Regions from separate parts of the Kitasatospora sp. NPDC087315 genome, predicted to be linked through region 1. Evidence: predicted binding sites of a transcription regulator. Region 1 holds the regulator's gene; each other region holds the start of a gene.
The links. The regulator HrcA, encoded in region 1, represses chaperone genes, less so after heat shock. The targets are predictions, from matches to a motif close to TTNGCACTCNGNNNNNCNGAGTGCNAA.
Positions count from the first base shown of each region.

Region 1 (4,600 bases):
GAGCTCCTCCAGGCCGTCCAGCGTCTGCAGCGGCACCTGGGTGCCGAGCGCGGCGGCCGTCATCGGGATGGTGACCGTGCAGTGCAGGTCGTCCCCGCGTCGCTGGAACACCGTGTGGGTGGTCTCGGCGATCTCGACGTACAGGTCGCCGGCGGGGCCGCCACCGGGGCCGACCTCGCCCTCGCCGGCCAGCTGGATGCGGGTGCCGTTGTCGACACCGGCCGGGATCTTGACCGTCAGGGTGCGCCGGGCGCGGACCCGGCCGTCGCCCGCGCACTCCGGGCACGGGGTCGGCACGACGGTGCCGAAGCCCTGGCACTGCGGGCAGGGGCGGGAGGTCATGACCTGGCCCAGGAAGGACCGGGTGACCTGGGAGACCTCGCCCTTGCCGCGGCACATGTCACAGGTCTGCGCGGAGGTGCCGGGCGCGGCGCCCTCCCCGCTGCAGGTGGTGCAGGTGACGGCCGTGTCGACCTGGAGTTCCTTGGTGGTGCCGAAGGCGGCCTCCTCCAGGGTGATCTCCAGCCGGATCATGGCGTCCTGGCCGCGCCTGGTCCGCGAGCGCGGGCCGCGCTGGCCGGCCGCGGCGCCGAAGAAGGCGTCCATGATGTCGGAGAAGCCGAAACCGGCCGCGCCCGCGCCGAAGCCGCCCGCGCCTCCGCCGCCGTTGGGCGAGAGAGGGTCCCCGCCGAGGTCGTAGACCTGACGCTTCTGCGGGTCGGAGAGCACCTCGTAGGCGGCGTTGATCTCCTTGAACCGCTCCTGCGTCTTCGGGTCCGGGTTGACGTCCGGGTGCAGTTCGCGCGCCAGGCGCCGGAACGCCTTCTTGATCTCGTCCTGCCCCGCATCCCGTCGGACGCCGAGTACCGCGTAGTAGTCCGTGGCCACCAAATGCTCCGCTTGTTCCGCCTGTAGTAGTGCTTGCGACTGGGTACCACCATCGGTCTGATGGTGGCTGTTCCTACGACTCGGCCAGGATCTGGCCCACGTACCGTGCCACCGCTCGCACCGCCCCCATTGTGCCCGGATAGTCCATCCGGGTCGGACCGATCACACCCAGTTTGGCCACGCTCTCGTCGCCCGAACCGTAACCGACGGAGACGACCGAGGTGGAATTGAGCCCCTCGTAGGCGTTCTCCCGGCCGATCCGGACCGTCATCCCCGCGTCGCCGGTCTCACCCAGGAGGCGGAGCAGGACGACCTGCTCCTCCAGCGCTTCCAGCACCGGCTGGATGGTGAGCGGGAAGTCGTGGCCGAAACGGGTCAGGTTGGCCGTGCCGGCCAGCATGATCCGTTCCTCGTTCTGTTCGGCGAGCGCCTCGAAGAGCGTCGCCAGGACGGTGACGACGGCCGGCCGGTCGGCCGCCTCGAAACCGGCCGGCAGCTCCTCCAGCAGCCCCGGCACCTCGGGCAGCCGCTGCCCGACCGCGTGCGCGTTGATCCGCGCCCGCAGATCCGCGAGGAGGGTCTCGCCGACCGGGCCCGGGCAGTCCATCATCCGCTGCTCGACCCGGCCGGTGTTGGTGATCAGGACCAGCATCACCTTGACCGGGGCCAGCGCGACCAGCTCGATGTGCCGGACGGTCGACCGGGAGAGCGAGGGGTACTGGACCACCGCGACCTGCCGGGTGAGCTGGGCGAGCAGCCGGACCGTCCGGGCGACCACGTCGTCCAGGTCGACCGCGCCGTCCAGGAAGTGCCGGATCGCCCGCCGCTCGGGCGCGCTCATCGGCTTGACCTCGGCGAGCCGGTCGACGAAGAGCCGGTAGCCCTTGTCGGTGGGGATCCGCCCGGCGCTGGTGTGCGGCTGGTGGATGTAGCCGTCCTCCTCCAGCGCGGCCATGTCGTTGCGGACGGTGGCCGGGGACACGCCGAGGCTGTGCCGCTCCACCAGGGCCTTGGAGCCGACCGGCTCCTCGGTTCCCACGTAGTCCTGGACGATGGCGCGAAGCACCGCGAGCTTGCGGTCGTCCAGCTGACGGACCTCACCGGCCATGGGGCACGCACCTCCGTCTTCGCACGTTGTCCGTAGTGACATGTGTCCGTTCTGGCATGTTGCGGGCCGTTCTGGGAGGCCCCGGCTTTGGCACTCTGAACAGCCGAGTGCCAGAACCGTACCTGCCAGTGTAAGGCCCGGGTCCGACGGCAGGAACGGCCCGGCCCGAGTGATCCTGCGCGCAATATCCGGCGCGCGGGTGATGCCGAGGGCCCGTCCGGGTGGCAGCATCGAAAGCGAACGGCTAACGGAGGAGCAGCGATGTCGAGCTCGGGCCAGCACACGCGCTTCGCACCCGACCGCGGCCTGACCGGCCGCATGGTCGCGACGATGTTCGTGATCGGGCTGCTGTACGTCGGATTCACCGGCCTGCTGATCGTGCTGCTGCGCGGGGCCTGGCCACTGATCGTGCTGATCTCGGGCGGTCTCTTCGTGGCCCAGTTCTGGTTCAGCGACAAGATCACCGAACGGGCGATGGGCGCCCACCGGGTGAGCCCGGAACAGTATCCGCAGCTGCACGGCACCATCGACCGGCTCTGCGCGCTGGCCGACATGCCCAAGCCGCGGGTGGCGGTCGCCGACAACGACATGCCGAACGCGTTCGCCACCGGCCGCAACCCGCAGAACGCCGTGGTCTGCGTGACCACCGGGCTGCTGCGGCGGCTGGAGCCGGAGGAGCTGGAGGGCGTGCTGGCGCACGAGCTCTCGCACGTGGCGCACCGGGACGTGGCGGTGATGACCATCGCCGGGTTCCTCGGGGTGCTGGCCGGGGCGATGACCCGGATCGCGATGTACGGCGGGTTCATGGGCGGGGGCCGCAACAACAACGACTCCAACGCCGCCATCGCCGCGCTGATCATCCCGCTGGTGTCGATCGTGGTGTACGCGATCAGCTTCCTGCTCACCCGGCTGCTCTCCCGCTACCGGGAGCTGGCCGCCGACCGCGCCGCCGCCCAGCTCACCGGCCGGCCCAGCGCGCTCGCGTCGGCGCTGACCAAGGTGACCGGCCAGATCGCCGCGATCCCGTCCAAGGACCTGCGCCAGGCACAGCCGTACAACGCCTTCTACTTCGCCCCGGCGCTGAGCGCCCGGGAGACCGCCTCGCAGCTGTTCTCCACCCACCCGTCGCTGGAGCAGCGGCTGGAGCAGCTGGCGAAGATCTCGGCCCAGCTGGGCCGCTGAACCACCTCGGGAAAGGACCGCCGTGGGATTCCTGGACGCCCTGTTCGGGCGCACCAAGCCCGTCAAGCCCGACCTCGACCAGCTGTTCGGGGTCCCCTCGGCGGCACTGACCCTGGAGGCGGCGACCGGCTTCCGGCCGACCGGTCTCGGCTCGGTCTGCTTCGCGGCCGTCGAGGGCGGGGCGTTCGGCGAGGTCGAACGGCAGGTGCGGGCGCTGCTGGACGCCGACACCGAGCGCGGCGGCGTCCCGGTGGAGGCCTCCAAGGACGGGTACGGCTACTCCTGGCTGCTCGCCCGGCACACCCCGGAGGAGCTGCCGGAGCTGGTCAACGACCTGCACGCGGTCAACAGCGAGCTGGAGGCGAACGGCTTCGGACCGCAGCTGCTCTGCTCGCTGGTGGCCTTCCGCGACGAGCGGGGGCAGTCGCTGGCGCTGGTCTACCTGTACAAGCGCGGCACCTTCTACCCGTTCGCGCCGATGCCGGGCGGCGGGGAGAAGCGGAACAGCCCCCTGGAACTGCAGGTCAACGCCATGCTCGGGAACGACCTGCGGCTGGAGAAGGACCTCACCCGCTGGTTCCCGGTCTGGGGCGCGCCGGGGCTCTGACCTCCCGCCGGCCCTCCGCCGGATTTCCCTATAGTCACCTTCCATGCGCAGCCACCAGTACGGACCCGACCTGACCCCGCCGTGGAAGCGGCAGCAGCCCGCCCCGGAGGTGTCCGCCGAGCGGGACCTGGTGGTGGAGGAGGCGGCGACCGGCTTCTGCGGAGCGGTGGTGCGGTGCGAGAAGACCGCGGAGGGCTTCACCGTCACCCTGGAGGACCGCTTCGGCAAGCACCGGGTCTTCCCGCTGGTGCCGCGCGGCTTCCTGCTGGAGGGCCGGCCGGTCACCCTGGTCCGCCCCCCGGCGGCCGCGCCCGCGCCGTCCCGGGCCCCCGGCCGCACCGCCTCCGGCTCGATCGCCGTCCCCGGCGCCCGGGCCCGGGTGGCCCGCGAGTCGCGCATCTACGTCGAGGGCCGGCACGACGCCGAGCTGGTCGAGCGGGTCTGGGGCGACGACCTGCGGATCGAGGGCGTGGTCGTCGAGTACCTGGAGGGCGTCGACGACCTGCCCGCCATCGTCGCCGACTTCGCCCCCGGCCCCGGCCGCCGCCTCGGCGTCCTGGTGGACCACCTGCTCCCCGGCACCAAGGAGCACCGCATCGCCGCCCGGGTCACCGGCGACGCCGTCCTGGTCGTCGGCCACCCCTACATCGACATCTGGCAGGCCGTGAAGCCCGCGAGCGTCGGCATCCCCGGCTGGCCCGGCGTCCCCCGCGGCGAGGTGTGGAAGGAGGGCGTCTGCCGCCGCCTCGGCTGGCCGGCGGACACCCCCGCCGCCTGGAAGCGCATCCTCGCCTCGGTGGACTCCTTCAAGGATC
Region 1 is NZ_JBIUYD010000011.1:26,885-31,484, reverse strand. It holds gene dnaJ (molecular chaperone DnaJ) at 1-888, opposite strand, end outside; gene hrcA (heat-inducible transcriptional repressor HrcA) at 962-1,996, opposite strand; gene htpX (zinc metalloprotease HtpX) at 2,258-3,178, shown strand; gene ACIO5D_RS17335 (hypothetical protein) at 3,201-3,785, shown strand; gene ACIO5D_RS17330 (DUF3097 domain-containing protein) at 3,829-4,600, shown strand, end outside.

Region 2 (5,149 bases), on a different contig from region 1:
CTCCCCGCGATCGTTCCCGACATCCGGCGCCCGCTTGCCGCCTCCGCACTTCCAACGACCGTCACTCGAATGAGTTACGGCTTTCAGAGCCATCTCCACCACTGTACGTGGCCAACCCATTACCGATCAGCCGCATCGCGGTGCACACGCCGCACTTTTGTGCCGCTCGCGCGCGGTCGGCGTACGACCCGCACACGGGTACGGAGTCGCGCGCGCCCGCGGGCCACCCGATTGCCACGTCCGCGCCCGCCGGAGCCCATGCCCTCTTTGCCCTTTTTTATAGCTTTTCTACGGTCATTGACTGTTGTGCCACTCTGTGGGTGACTTGTCCATGGAGTTGCCTTAAGTCATATTTCCAGGTGTCCACACCAGCGCATCGAAGCCTCGCCGCGCCGCACAGCAACACCCCGCTGGGGCCGGCCGGCGGCCGACGAGCCTCTGAAGGGAATGAGCCATGGCAGATTTCTCCCGCCTCCCCGGCCCCAACGCGGACCTCTGGGACTGGCAGCTCTCCGCGGCCTGCCGCGGCGTGGACAGCTCGCTCTTCTTCCACCCCGAGGGCGAGCGCGGGGCCGCGCGCAGTTCGCGCGAGGCCAGCGCCAAGGAGGTCTGCATGCGCTGCCCGGTGCGCACCGAGTGCGCCGCGCACGCGCTGGCGGTCCGCGAGCCGTACGGCGTCTGGGGAGGTCTGACCGAGGACGAGCGCGAGGAGATGATGGGCCGCTCGCGGCACCGTCTGGTAGAGGTACCGCTGGTCGCGCCGACGGGGGTACAGCACTAATCGCAAACCCGCGCCACGCCGTGGAGAAACGTTTCTTCGCGGCGCTTCAGGCCGCTCTGGCGCCGTACGACCCCGGGTCAGCGTCCGCCGGCCGCGCCCGCCAGCCGCTCCAGCATCAGCGCCACGGCCGGCACCTCCGCGAGGTCCGGCAGGGTCAGGGCGACCACCTGCCGCACCGCCGGCGCCCCCGAGGCGGTCCGCACCGGCACCGTGGACACGCCGTCAGGGCGCACCGACTCCAGCGCCAGCCCCGGCAGCACCGCCACCCCGAGCCCGGCCGCCACCAGGCCGACCACCGCCGGGTAGTCGTCGGTCGCGAAGTCGATCCGGGGCTCGAAGCCCGCCCCCGCGCACAGCTCCACCAGATGCCCCCGGCACTGCGGGCAGCCCGCGATCCACTGCTCCGCCGCCAGCTCCGCCAGCTCCACCGGCCCGCCGCCGCGCCCCGCCAGCGGGTGCGCGGCGGGCAGCACGCCGACCATCGGGTCGTCCAGCAGCGGGGTGACCACCAGGTCGGACCAGTCGGTGACGGCGGTGAGCTGCTGCGCCTCCAGGTTCGCCTCCGCCCGCGCCTCGCGCGGCACGCCGTGCGCGGGCGGCGCCGGCAGGGCCGGGGCGGCCCCGGCCGTCTGCGGGTAGCGGAAGGCCAGCGCGATCTCGCACTCCCCGCCGCGCAGCATCGCCAGCGACTCCGGCGGTTCCGCCTCGACCAGCGACACGCGCACCCCCGGATGGCCGTCCCGCAGCCGGGCGACGGCCGGCGGCACCAGGGTGGAGCTCGCGGTCGGGAAGGAGACCAGCCGCACCCGGCCGGCCCGCAGCCCGGCGATCGCCGCGACCTCCTCCTCGGCGGCCGAGAGCCCGGCCAGGATCCCGGTGGCATGCTTGAGCAGCACCCGCCCGGCCTCGCTGAGCTGCATGCCCCGCCCGGACCGGACCACCAGCGGGGTGTCGACGGACTTCTCCAGGGCCTTCATCTGCTGGCTGATGGCAGGCTGCGTACAGCCCAGCTCGCGAGCGGCCGCGGAGAAGGAGCCGGTGCGGGCGACGGCACGCAGAACGCGCAGATGGCGGGCCTCGATCATGACTCAGTTATAAGGCAAACTTTGCTATAAGCAAAATTCATCTGATAGTTGAATCCCGAAGCAGACCACCGGCCCATACGCCGCAGGCCCGGCCCGCGTCCCCGAGGGGAGCGGACCGGGCCTGCGGTCACTGATCAGACGTCAGTGGGAGTGGCCGTGGCCACCGTGCGAGTGACCGTGACCGGCCTCCTCGTCCTCCTTCTTCTCCACCACGAGGGTCTCGGTGGTGAGCAGCAGGGAGGCGATCGAGGCGGCGTTCTCCAGCGCGGAGCGGGTGACCTTGACCGGGTCGATGACGCCGGCCTTCACCAGGTCGCCGTACTCGCCGGTGGCGGCGTTGTAGCCCTGGCCCGCCTCCAGCTCGGCGACCTTGGAGGTGATGACGTAACCCTCCAGGCCGGCGTTCTGGGCGATCCAGCGCAGCGGCTCGGCCAGCGCCTTGCGGACGACCGCGACACCGGTCGCCTCGTCGCCCGACAGGCCCAGGCCGTCCTCCAGCACCTTGGCGGCGTGCACCAGGGAGGCACCACCGCCGGCGACGATGCCCTCCTCGACCGCGGCACGGGTCGCCGAGATGGCGTCCTCCAGGCGGTGCTTGCGCTCCTTCAGCTCCACCTCGGTGGCGGCGCCGACCTTGATGACGCAGACGCCGCCGGCCAGCTTGGCCAGGCGCTCCTGCAGCTTCTCGCGGTCCCAGTCGGAGTCGGTGTTCGCGATCTCGCCCTTGATCTGGGCGACGCGGCCGGCCACGGCCTCGGTGTCACCGGCGCCGTCGACGACGGTGGTCTCGTCCTTGGTGATGGTCACGCGGCGGGCGGTGCCCAGCACGTCCACACCGGCCTGGTCGAGCTTGAGGCCGACCTCCTCGGAGATGACGGTGGCACCGGTCAGGGTGGCCAGGTCGCCGAGGATCGCCTTGCGGCGGTCGCCGAAGCCCGGGGCCTTGACGGCGACCGCGTTGAAGGTGCCGCGGATCTTGTTCACCACGAGGGTCGACAGCGCCTCGCCGTCGACGTCCTCGGCGATGATCAGCAGCGGCTTCGAGGAACCGCCCTGGAGGATCTTCTCCAGCAGCGGCAGCAGCTCCTGGATGGAGGAGATCTTGCCCTGGTTGATCAGGATGTACGGGTCCTCCAGGACCGCCTCCTGCCGCTCCGCGTCGGTGACGAAGTACGGCGACAGGTAGCCCTTGTCGAACTGCATGCCCTCGGTGAAGTCCAGCTCCACGCCGAAGGTGTTCGACTCCTCGACGGTGATGACACCGTCCTTGCCGACCTTGTCGATCGCCTCGGCGATCAGCTCGCCGACCTGGGTGTCCTGCGCGGAGAGGGACGCGACGGCGGCGACGTCGTCCTTGCCCTCGATCTCGCGGGCGATGGAGAGCAGGTGTTCGGAGACGGCGGCGACGGCCTTGTCGATGCCCTTCTTCAGGGCGGCCGGGCCGGCACCGGCGGCGACGTTGCGCAGACCCTCGTTGACCAGGGCCTGGGCCAGCACGGTGGCGGTGGTGGTGCCGTCACCCGCGACGTCGTTGGTCTTGGTGGCGACCTCCTTGACGAGCTGCGCGCCAAGGTTCTCGTACGGGTCGTCCAGCTCGACCTCACGGGCGATGGTGACACCGTCGTTGGTGATGGTCGGGGCGCCGAACTTCTTGTCGATGACGACGTTGCGGCCCTTGGGGCCGATGGTCACCTTGACGGTGTCGGCCAGCTTGTTCACACCGCGCTCCAGCGAGCGGCGGGCGTCCTCGTCGAACTGCAGGATCTTCGCCATGTTCCCTATTCCCTCGGGGCTGCGGCCGGCCCACCGACCGCTGAAACTACGTGAACCAACAACCACGCCCCGGGCCCCTGTCACTGGGACACGGATCCGGGGCGGGCTGGAACGTCTTGCTTCCCGACGTCGCGTTACTTCTCGATGATGGCGAGAACGTCGCGAGCCGAGAGGACGAGGTACTCCTCGCCCTGGTACTTCACCTCGGTGCCGCCGTACTTCGAGTACAGGACGATGTCGCCGACGGCGACATCGAGCGGCAGACGCTGGCCGTCCTCGAAGCGGCCCGGGCCGACGGCCAGGACGACGCCCTCCTGGGGCTTCTCCTTGGCCGTGTCCGGGATGACCAGGCCGGAGGCCGTGGTGGTCTCGGCGTCGAGCGGCTGGACCACAATGCGGTCCTCGAGCGGCTTGATGGCAACCTTGCTGCTGGTGGTCACGTCCGAGCTCCCCTTCGGAGATTACGGGGTTTTCTAACGGGTAGGGGCGAACCTGCGAGCCTGCCGTCGCGGGGGTCAGACACGCTTCATCGCGTTAGCACTCACCAGGTGGAGAGTGCCAAGGACGACCATAGGGTGCGGTTAGCACTCAGTCAACCAGAGTGCCAACGGCGCGCCCTCGTGTTGCGCGTGGCGCGGTGGGCCCACGGCGCACCGGGGCCTGCGGGCAGGCGGCCGACGACGCGTCGCGCCGGGCCCGGGACCGGGGAGAATGACCGGGTGGACACCGAGAACCTGCAGCCCCTGCTGACCCCCGAGGGGCAGTCCCTGCTCGCCGAACTGCGTGAGTTCGCGCCCGAGGAGGAGCTGGCCCTGGCCACCCGGCTGCGGCGGGAGCACCCGGCGGAGCTGGTGTCGGCGGCGTTCGGGCAGGCCCGGCTGCGGCAGCGGGCCCGGGCGAAGTTCGGCCCGGACGCCGACCTGATGTACTTCACGCCCAACGGGGTCGAGCAGTCCACCCGGCGCAGCGTCGCCGAGTGGCGGGCGCGGCGCTTCGCCGGGCTGGGCGTGCGCCGGCTGGCCGACCTCTGCTGCGGCATCGGCGGGGACGTCCTGGCGCTGGCCCGGGCCGGGATCGAGGTGCTCGCCGTCGACCGGGACCCGGCGGCCTGTGCCGCCACCGCCGCGAACGCGGCCGCGCTGGGCCTGTCCGACCTGGTGGAGGTGCGCTGCGCGGACGTCGCCGACATCGATGTCACCGGCTACGACGCGGTCTTCACCGACCCGGCCCGCCGGACGTCACGCGGCCGGGTGTTCGACCCGGAGGCGTACGCCCCGCCGCTCTCCTGGGCGATCGAGGCCGGCCGCCGCACCCCGGTCGGCGCGCTGAAGGTCGCGCCGGGCATCCCGCACGAGGCCGTCCCGGCCGACGCCGAGGCCGAGTGGGTCTCCGACCACGGGGACGTCAAGGAGGCGGTGCTCTGGTTCGGCACCGGGGCCGGGCACCCGCACCGCGCCACCCTGCTGCCGCACGGCACCACGCTGACCGGCGGCGACCTGCCCGACCCGCC
Region 2 is NZ_JBIUYD010000003.1:199,652-204,800, reverse strand. It holds gene ACIO5D_RS05965 (WhiB family transcriptional regulator) at 455-781, shown strand; gene ACIO5D_RS05960 (LysR family transcriptional regulator) at 859-1,866, opposite strand; gene groL (chaperonin GroEL) at 2,008-3,639, opposite strand; gene groES (co-chaperone GroES) at 3,774-4,079, opposite strand; gene ACIO5D_RS05945 (methyltransferase domain-containing protein) at 4,359-5,149, shown strand, end outside.
Region 2: a site for HrcA is predicted at 4,221-4,247, ahead of groES (co-chaperone GroES). Genes of this name have one in related genera too.

Region 3 (5,149 bases), on a different contig from region 1:
GCGCCGCTTCGTGAACGTCTACGTCAACGACGACGACGTGCGGTTCGCGGAGGGGCTGGCGACCGAGATCAAGGACGGCGCGAGCGTGTCGATCATCCCGGCGGTGGCCGGCGGCTGCTGAGCCCGTCCGCCGCTCTTCCCGGCCGGCCGTTCCCGCGTACGGAATTCCGAATTCCGTACGCGGGGGCGGCCGGCCGCATTTCGGCGGGAATATTTCCGGGTCCAGTCGGAGTAGAGTGTCGCTCGGCTGGGAACAGGGCTCCCCTTCCCCTTTCACCGGCGCCCGAATCCGGCTGAACCCGTATCGCCGGTGACCGTCCGGCCGCTGAGACCGGCGCCGCGCGCACGGCCGTGAAACATGTCAGGCAGATGTCAGAATTCTCAAGGGGATTTGAGTAATTCGTCCGCTATGTCCGGCGTGAAATGCCGATTTCCTCCTGATTTCACCTGAGGTGTCCCCTGGCGGGCCCGGGGAATTCCCTGCGGCTGACCCTGTTGCAGAGGGCGTCGATCCGGATACATTCAGCCGCGATCGACGCGATCGCCCGCCCATCGGATGCCGTCCGGTGGCTCGGCGGGGGACCGCGGCGTGCACGGCTGCGTCCAGGGGGGGTTCCCCGGGCCGGCCTCGAAACCAGACCCGGGCCCGCGACCTGCGGGCGCGTGAAGGGCCAGCACAGCACTAGGGGAGTTCGGAATGGCTCAGGGCACCGTCAAGTGGTTCAACGCGGAGAAGGGCTACGGCTTCATCGCGGTCGACGGTGGTGCGGACGTCTTCGTCCACTACAGCGCGATCCAGATGGACGGCTACCGCACCCTTGAGGAGGGCCAGCGGGTCGAGTTCGAGATCTCTCAGGGGCAGAAGGGCCCGCAGGCGGACATGGTCCGCGCCGCGGTCTGACCTTTCCGACCCCAGGAGTTCGGCTCGGCCCATCGGCTGGTGCGCCTCTTGCTTCGCGACGGGCCCGTACGACACACGTCGTACGGGCCCGTCGCCACGTGCGGCGGCGGGCGCCGCCGCACGTGGCGCCCGGGGCCCGCCGCACGTCCGCCCGCGGGTGGCCGGTGCGGCTCGCGGGTTGCCGATTGGGCTTGCACTCGCCCTGCCAGAGTGCTAATCATTGGCGTTAGCACTCACAGCGTGAGAGTGACAGCGGACCGGGTCGGTGAGGCCCCCGGGAGCGGTAGGGGAAAGGACCCCCGCACACCAGGGCCGTCCGTCGCGGGCACCCCTTGGTCCGAGCAGTCGACCGTGTCCCGGAGGACCACTTCAGATGGCCAAGATCATCGCCTTTGATGAGGAAGCTCGCCGCGGCCTTGAGCGTGGCATGAACCAGCTCGCCGACGCAGTGAAGGTCACGCTCGGCCCCAAGGGTCGCAACGTCGTTCTGGAGAAGAAGTGGGGCGCCCCCACGATCACCAACGACGGTGTCTCCATCGCCAAGGAGATCGAGCTCGAGGACCCGTACGAGAAGATCGGCGCGGAGCTCGTCAAGGAGGTCGCCAAGAAGACCGACGACGTCGCGGGTGACGGCACCACCACCGCCACCGTGCTGGCCCAGGCGCTCGTCCGCGAGGGTCTGCGCAACGTCGCCGCCGGCGCCAACCCGATGGCCCTGAAGCGCGGTATCGAGAAGGCCGTCGCCGCCGTCTCGGACCAGCTGCTGGCCCAGGCCAAGGACGTGGAGACCAAGGAGCAGATCGCCTCCACCGCCTCCATCTCGGCCGCCGACACCCAGATCGGCGAGCTCATCGCCGAGGCCATGGACAAGGTCGGCAAGGAAGGCGTCATCACCGTCGAGGAGAGCAACACCTTCGGTCTGGAGCTTGAGCTCACCGAGGGCATGCGCTTCGACAAGGGCTACATCTCCGCCTACTTCGCCACCGACCTGGAGCGTATGGAGGCGAGCTTCGAGGACCCGTACATCCTCATCGCCAACTCCAAGATCGGCTCGGTCAAGGACCTGCTCCCGCTGCTGGAGAAGGTCATGCAGAGCGGCAAGCCGCTGGTCATCATCGCCGAGGACGTCGAGGGCGAGGCCCTGTCGACCCTGGTCGTGAACAAGATCCGCGGCACCTTCAAGTCCGTCGCCGTCAAGGCCCCGGGCTTCGGCGACCGCCGCAAGGCCATGCTCGGCGACATCGCCATCCTCACCGGTGGCACCGTGATCTCCGAGGAGGTCGGCCTCAAGCTCGAGAACGCCGGCATCGACCTGCTGGGCACCGCCCGCAAGGTGGTCATCACCAAGGACGAGACCACCATCGTCGACGGTGGCGGTGACAGCGAGCAGGTCGCCGGCCGCGTGAACCAGATCCGCGCCGAGATCGAGAACAGCGACTCGGACTACGACCGCGAGAAGCTCCAGGAGCGCCTCGCCAAGCTGGCCGGCGGCGTGGCCGTCATCAAGGCCGGCGCGGCCACGGAGGTGGAGCTCAAGGAGCGCAAGCACCGCATCGAGGACGCCGTCCGCAACGCCAAGGCCGCCGTCGAGGAGGGCATCGTCGCCGGTGGTGGCGTCGCCCTGCTGCAGGCCTCGGTCGCGTTCGACAAGCTGGAGCTCGAGGGCGACGAGGCCACCGGTGCCAACATCGTCAAGGTCGCGCTGGAGGCCCCGATCAAGCAGATCGCGACCAACGCCGGCCTGGAGGGTGGCGTCGTGGTGGAGAAGGTGCGCAACCTTCCCGCCGGTCACGGCCTGAACGCCGCCACCAACGAGTACGTCGACCTGGTCGCCGCGGGCATCATCGACCCGGCCAAGGTCACCCGCTCCGCGCTGCAGAACGCCGCCTCCATCGCGGCGCTCTTCCTCACCACCGAGGCCGTCATCGCCGACAAGCCGGAGAAGGCCGCCGCGGCCGCCGGCGGCGGCATGCCGGGCGGTGACATGGACTTCTGATCCGACTCGATCGGATCGGGCAGTTCCTCGCTCGCATGGGCGGTTCCCTCCGGGGAGCCGCCCATGCGGCGTTCTGCGGGAGAATGGACGGATGGCTTCCACCGGTGACACCGCTGACATCGAGACCGCCCTGCACAACGCGCGGGCGCTGATCCTCGCCGACCTCTCCGCCCGGGACGTGGCGGACGCCGCCGTGGTGTCGCTGGTGGAGAACGCCGTGACACACCGGCGCTGGTGGCTGGAGCAGTGGCCGGACGGCGCCGAGTACGTGCTCGGGCTGGTCGCCCAGGACGTCCAGGACGCGCTGCTGGAGGAGTACGGGCGGTGGCCGCTGTGCACCGCGTGCGCGGCGGACGGGGACCCGCACGCGCTCGGCGTGGAGCCGGAGCTCGGGCCCGAGCCGCACTGGGTGTGCGGCAAGGAGGGGGCGGTGGTGTCGCCCGTCGGCCGGCTGTCGTAGACCGCGCCCGGCCGGGACCGCTTTCGGCCGCCGTCGCGCTCCGGGGCGCGACGGCGGCCCTTGTGCCGCCCGGGGCGTTCGCGGTCCGCGGCGTCCTACTCGGAGCCCTCCAGGAGGCCGAGTTCGGCGGCCAGGTTGGCTCGGGCGGGGGCGTCGAAGCGTTCGCGGGCGGCTGGGGTGCGGTAGAGCGCGGGGAGCGCGAGGAGCCGGCGCAGGACCGCCGCGCGCCCGGCCCGGAAGTCCGGCTCGGGGACGAAGGCGTACTCCGCGCGTACGGCGGCCGCGTACGCCGCGTACGCCTCGGGGGTGCCGCCGAGGACGGCGAGGTCCGCGTCACAGAGCACCTCGCCGTCCCGGTCGCCGGGGGCGGGGCGGTGGGTGGTGGTCAGCCGGACCAGCCGCGCGACCTCGGCCACCCGGGCGGCCGGCAGAGCGGCTTCGGTGAGCGCCCGGACGGTGAGGGCCGCGCTGCGCTCCTCGTTCTCGGAGCGGTCGGGGCGGTAGACGGCGTCGTGGAACCAGGCGGCCAGCCGGACGGTGTCCGGTGCGTCGGCGTGTCCGGCGAGCGTGTCGACGTGGCCCAGCACCGCCCGCAGGTGATCGGTGGCGTGGTAGCGGCGCTGCGGCTCGGCCCAGCGGCGCAGCAGCTCGCGCCCGTACGGTTCGGGGTCGGTGCCGGTGCCGCAGCGGTGCAGCAGGGCGGTCCAGTCGGCGAGCAGATCGGCGGCGGCGGGCGGGCCGGCGGCGGCGGACGTGTTCGGCATGGGGTTCATTGTGCTGGCCCGGGCGGACGGTGTGGCCGGGGCGTCGGGATCGGTCGGGTCGTCCTGATCAGTCTGGGCGTCCGGGTCGGGCGGGTCGGCCGGTGGGAGTTCCACTGGACCTATATGTAGGTTAGCGATATATGTAGTCCTATGACAGAACGTGCGATGCAGGAGCCCACGCTGCTTCTGCTCACGGCATTGGCCGACGCCCCACGGCACGGCTACGCGCTCATCCAGGAGGTCGCCGCGATCTCCGGCGGCCGGGTCACGATGCGGACGGGCACGCTCTACGGCGCCCTCGACCGGTTGCTGCAGCAGGGGCTGATCGAGGTCGCGGCCGAGGAGGTGGTGGACGGCCGGGCCCGGCGCTCGTACGCGCTGACCGGGGCCGGCCGCGCCGCCCTGGCCGGTGAGGCCGAACGGCTGCGTGCCGTCGCCACCGAGGCCGAGCGGCGCCTCGCCGTTGTCCGACCGAGGGTCAGGGGGACCTTCACATGACCACACCCACCGTCATGACCACACAGACGGTCGTCCTGCGGGTCGCGCTCCAGCTCTACCCGGCCTGCTACCGCCGCGAGCGCGGCGACGAACTGGCCGCGGTCTTCGCCGACACCACGGCCGAGGCGGGCAGGCAGGCGCTGGCCCGGGAGGCGCTCGACCTCGCCGCGTACGGCCTGCGGGTGCGGACCAGGCTGACCTCCAGCTCCCTCGGCGGGCGGCTGCTCGGGGCGGCCGCGCCACTGATCGCGGCCGCGGTCGCGGGGGCGAGTCTGTCGCCGTGGTTCAGCGATGTGGACGCCGTCGCCTGGAACTTCGCCGGGGAGACGAGCCTGGGCCGGGCGATCATGATCGCGCAGCCGGTGGTGGCGCTCCTGCTGGCCCTCGCCGCGATGGTGGGGAGCTGGACGGTGGCGCGGATCTTCGCGGTGGGGGTGGTGGTCACCGGGCTGCTCGGCATGAGGGACGCGTTCGCGCCGGAGGCCATGGGCTGGTGGTGGACCCTCTACACGAGCACCTCGGTCGTGCCG
Region 3 is NZ_JBIUYD010000004.1:294,851-299,999, reverse strand. It holds gene ACIO5D_RS08350 (ubiquitin-like small modifier protein 1) at 1-121, shown strand, start outside; gene ACIO5D_RS08345 (cold-shock protein) at 698-901, shown strand; gene groL (chaperonin GroEL) at 1,275-2,897, shown strand; gene ACIO5D_RS08335 (hypothetical protein) at 2,989-3,357, shown strand; gene ACIO5D_RS08330 (hypothetical protein) at 3,453-4,121, opposite strand; gene ACIO5D_RS08325 (PadR family transcriptional regulator) at 4,272-4,619, shown strand; gene ACIO5D_RS08320 (hypothetical protein) at 4,634-5,149, shown strand, end outside.
Region 3: a site for HrcA is predicted at 1,092-1,118, ahead of groL (chaperonin GroEL). Genes of this name have one in related genera too.